2 regions of the Candidatus Accumulibacter necessarius genome follow, and region 1 is predicted to be linked to the other one. Evidence: riboswitches for the same ligand, from Rfam matches in the RefSeq annotation. Region 1 holds a riboswitch; the other holds the start of a gene.
What was found. Region 1 has a riboswitch for cobalamin ahead of bluB (5,6-dimethylbenzimidazole synthase). Riboswitches for the same ligand answer to the same signal wherever they lie in the genome.

Region 1 (2,195 bases):
CCGGCAGTGGCCAGGGGCTGGGGTTGATGCCGGTGGACAGGTCGAGCCAGTCGGCGAGCGGAATGCCGTAGTGCGCGGCTGCGGCGCGCAAGCGCCCCCCGTGTTCAAGCATCCGCCGGGCCGCTCGGCAAGGGGTTACCCGGCATGGACGACAGGCGCCGCGGCAGCTGCGCTTCGGCGACGCGCTGGTCGTCGACCCGCGCCGGGAGGTCGCGTGGCAGCGTCATGCAGGGAAAGTGCCCCGTTGATGAATGGCGGTCTGCAGGTCGGCCAGCGCCGCGCTCAGCGGCTCGGCCTGTGCCGGCCGGGTCTCACCCCATTGCTCGTAGTAGAGCAGGTCGGCGAGCGCCAGACGCGGCAGCCAGCCGGCCTTTTCCAGCTCTGGCCGGTCGTTGAAATGGCTGACCCAGCCGACGCACAGGTAAGCGATCGGCACGATGTCGTGCGGGATGCCCAGTGCATCCTGCAGCGCCTGCTGGTGGAAGATGCTGACCCAGCCCACCCCCAGCCCTTCGGCGCGGGCGGCCAGCCACAGGTTCTGCACGGCGCAGACGCTGCTGTAGAGGTCCATCGCCAGCATGTGCGTGCGGCCGAGCACCACCGGCCCGCTGCGCGAGCGGTCACAGGTGATGCACAGGTTCACCGGTGAGTCGACGATGCCCTGCAGCTTGAGGCGGCTGTAGATCGCGCGCTTCTCGTCCGGAAACATCCGTTCCGCTTCGGCATTGGCGCTGCAGAACACGTCGTGGACGCGTTGCTTGACGATCGGTGCGCGCACGACCAGGAAGTTCCATGGTTGCATGAAACCGACTGATGGCGCATGGTGGGCAGCCAGCAGCACCCGGCCGAGAACGTCGTCGGGCACCGGGTCGGGCAGGAACTGGCCGCGTACATCGCGGCGGCTGAAGATCGCCTGATAAACCGCCGACCGGTCGGCGTCTGAAAAGGCATGCGCCGGCGGCGCGCCAGGGTTTTCCATCGATTCCCCTTCTGGAAAAGCGGCGGCTGCCTGGCCGGGCAGCCCCTTTTTGCCTCCTGGCCGGTCTTCTGACTCGGATTCACCCGGTCGATGCGCCTTCCCGACTCGCGTCAGTGGCCAATGCATCGCCCGTCCTCCTTACAGCGCTGGGCACGTGGCGGACTTGCACCGCCTTCCCGATTCTCCGCCCAGCAGCGCTGGGCAGCACCCGGAGACTCCTGCCCGAAACATCTCGGGCGGATGCGATGGTGCCATAACTGCCGACTTTTTTCACGCACCAGCAGCCCTGAGCGACGCCGGCGCGCGAACGGCCGCCCGACTTGCGCGAGGTCGAGCAGGATTTTCCCGGCCGCGGCCGGCACGTGCGCGAGCGGATCGCGCTGCTCGAACGCCTGCTGGCGCTGGCGCCGCATCCGTCCGGGCCAATGCCTGCCGGGCAGGTCACGGGGAGTTTCATTGTTCCGCCACGGTCAGCCAGCAAGGAGGGGTGCTGTCAAACCCATGTTAGCATCGTCGACGTTGCGCGAGCACGATCTCGCTGAACGGGTGACCACCCTGCAGCTCGCCGACGATACCTGCAAGGCGCTGATCGACGAAACCGCAACCGAGGTCAGCACTTGGCACGGCTTGGGCGCCGACGGTGGGCAACATCTGAAGCCGGCGCGGCTGTCGCGGGTGATTTTCGTGAGGTGACGATGGCAGCAGAGCAACTCCAAACATCGGTCGCAGAGGGGCTGGCGAGTGCCAGCCAGGCTGCCGCCGCGTACGACCTGTCGACGCTGGTGATCCCCCTGCTCAAGGGGGTGATCTACCAAGACGCCGACGCCGGTCTGTGGAATGCGCTGCTGACGCTGCAGGCGCGGGTGCGCGACTATGTCGCGGTGCTCAACCTCGAACTGGTGTTCGACGAAGCCGAAGGCTACGCCTTCCTGCGCTCGCGCCCGGAGCCCGACGACGGGGCTACGCCGCGCTTGCCACGGCTGGTCGCCCGCCGCCCGCTGTCGTTTCCGGTCAGCCTGATGCTGGCGCTGCTGCGCAAGAAGCTGGCCGAGTTCGACGCCAGCGGTGGCGACACGCGCCTGGTCCTCGCGCGCGATGAAGTCGCCGAGCTGATGCGCGTCTTCCTGCCCGAAGGCAGCAACGAGGCGAGGTTGATCGACCAGATCGACGTCCATCTCGGCAAGGTGATCGAACTCGGCTTCCTGCGCCGGCTGAA
Region 2 (2,195 bases), on a different contig from region 1:
CTTCAGAACGGCATCAAGTTCCGCCTCCATGAAAAAGATTCTACCCCTAAGCGCGTCCATGTCCAGCCCTATTTCAGATTCAATTTTCTGATGCTGCTCTGGCGATTCCTGATTGAGACCAAGGTGCTCGTGGGCAATATTGAGCGCGGCCATGACCGCGATTCGCTCGGCGAGATTGCTCTTGGTCTTCTCGGCAATATCGCGCATCTTGCCGTCAACATAGGCTGCCGCACTGAGCAGTGCGGCACGCTGATCAGGTGGACAGGCGACCCGGTATTCCTTGCCAAGCAGGGTGATGTCGAGGAAATTGGCGTCGTTGGGCATCGGGTCGGGGTTCTCAGGCCTTGGCTTCGGGCAGTTGTTGGGCCAGTTGCTCAAGCCGGGCACAGGCGGCTGCCATGCGCTCGGCGAGGCGTTCCTTGTCGGCCTGGGCAGCGACGAGTTGCTCGCGCAGTCCGTCATTCTCGGTCCGCAGGGTGCGGCACAGCGCGACCACCTGGACCACCTTGCTCTCGAGGGCGTTTAGTTCATTCAGCATGGGCCAGACTATAGATTCAAAAACCCTGTCCGGTCAAGGCGTAAGGGTCGCTTGTGAAGGTTGTTTGTGCCACCGGGGGTGCTTTCTGTTGCAAAGGAGGATCGCCGTCCTTCGGGCAGGCTATAATCGGCGCTTCCGCTGGTTTCAGCGGTGGAAAGTATCGTGCAAGGTGCCGCCATGCAGGTTTTCTGCAGCGGTTAAACGGGAAACAGGTGCGTGTTCGCGCAACACCATGCCTGTGCTGCCCCCGCAACGGTCAGCGAGTGTGGGCGTGTCGAAATGCCACTGGGCGAGAGCCTGGGAAGGCGACATGTCAGGACTTGCGAGCCCGGATACCGGCCTTCGCACACCACTGGACGGACGTGCCGCGGGGAAGCGGACACCGAACGCTCGGCGCTCGCGCCTGCTGTTCTCCCTCGCGCAATTCCGCGTTTATGGCTCGCCGGCTTGCGGGGACGCTTGTCGGCAACAGGGAGAAATCCGTCATGCATCCAGACCAACCGCGTGCCGCTGCCGCCGCGACGCTTACCTTGACTGTCGCTGCCTTGTTCTCGACGGCGCTTTCCGCCGCTGACCAGCAGCTCGATCCGATTGTCGTCACTGCGACCCGCCAGGCAACCCGCACCAACGAGTTGACGAGTGACGTCTCGGTCATCTCGCGCGAAGAAATCGACCAGGCCGGGGTATCAACCCTGGCGCAACTGCTGGCGCGCCAACCGGGAATACAGTACGTTGCGAATGGAGGGGAGGGGACCAACAGCGGTGTGTTCATCCGAGGTGCCAACACCAACCAGTCGATCGTGCTGATCGATGGTCAACGCATCGGTTCTGCGACCACCGGCAGCGCAGCGCTGTCGCGCATTCCGCTGAACCAGATCGAGCGTATCGAGATCCTGCGTGGCCCGGCTTCATCGCTCTACGGTGCCGACGCCATCGGCGGCGTGATCCAGATCTTCACCCGGCGCGGCGAGGGGCCGGCACGGGTGAACGCCAGTACCGGCTATGGCTCCTTCAATACCAGCGACACCACCATCGGCGTGTCGGGCGGCAGCGATCTCATGTCGTACAGCGTGCAGGCAGGCTACCTCAACACGGATGGCTTCAACGCGATCCACAACAAGCAGAGTGTCTTCTATGACCCGGATCGGGATGGGTATTACAACAGGAACCTGAGTGCCAACTTCGCCGTACGCCCGGCAAAGGGTCATGAGATCGGCGTCAATCTGCTGGCCAGCAAGGGCAGCAACCAGTACGACGGAAACGACTTCACTGCCTTGGGTCCGGCGAAGAACTACAATAACGACCAGATGGTCGGTTCTTACTCGATCTATTCGCGCAATCGACTGCATCAGGCGTGGACCAGTACCTTGCGCCTCGGCCGCAGTACCGATCAGGCAAAGGACTATGCCGGTAGTTTCCGGGCCAGCACTTTCCGCACCGATATGGATCTGGCGTCGTGGCAGAACGACATCAGGTTGCCGGTTGGTGAGGCGCTGCTGGCGGCGGAGTACACCCGTCAGAAGGTCTCCGGCACCACCGACTACACGGTCAGCGAACGGACGATTCGCTCGCTGCTGGCGGGCTGGAACGCCAGTATCGATCAGCACCGGCTACAGTTCAATCTGCGCCGTGATGACAACTCGCAGTTCGGCGGCGA

Region 2: it holds a riboswitch for cobalamin, as region 1 does, so the genes downstream of both, V5B44_RS02185 (TonB-dependent receptor domain-containing protein) here and bluB (5,6-dimethylbenzimidazole synthase) in region 1, are expected to answer to the same signal.

The regions. Positions count from the first base shown of each region.
Region 1 is NZ_JAZKUM010000005.1:124,116-126,310, forward strand. Features, by position in the region: gene cobD (threonine-phosphate decarboxylase CobD) at 1-112, opposite strand, end outside; gene bluB (5,6-dimethylbenzimidazole synthase) at 224-979, opposite strand; cobalamin riboswitch at 1,021-1,206, opposite strand; gene V5B44_RS14460 (hypothetical protein) at 1,481-1,672, shown strand; gene V5B44_RS14465 (DUF4194 domain-containing protein) at 1,675-2,195, shown strand, end outside.
Region 2 is NZ_JAZKUM010000001.1:419,274-421,468, forward strand. Features, by position in the region: gene V5B44_RS02175 (cell division protein ZapA) at 1-324, opposite strand, end outside; gene V5B44_RS02180 (hypothetical protein) at 338-538, opposite strand; cobalamin riboswitch at 692-896, shown strand; gene V5B44_RS02185 (TonB-dependent receptor domain-containing protein) at 1,024-2,195, shown strand, end outside.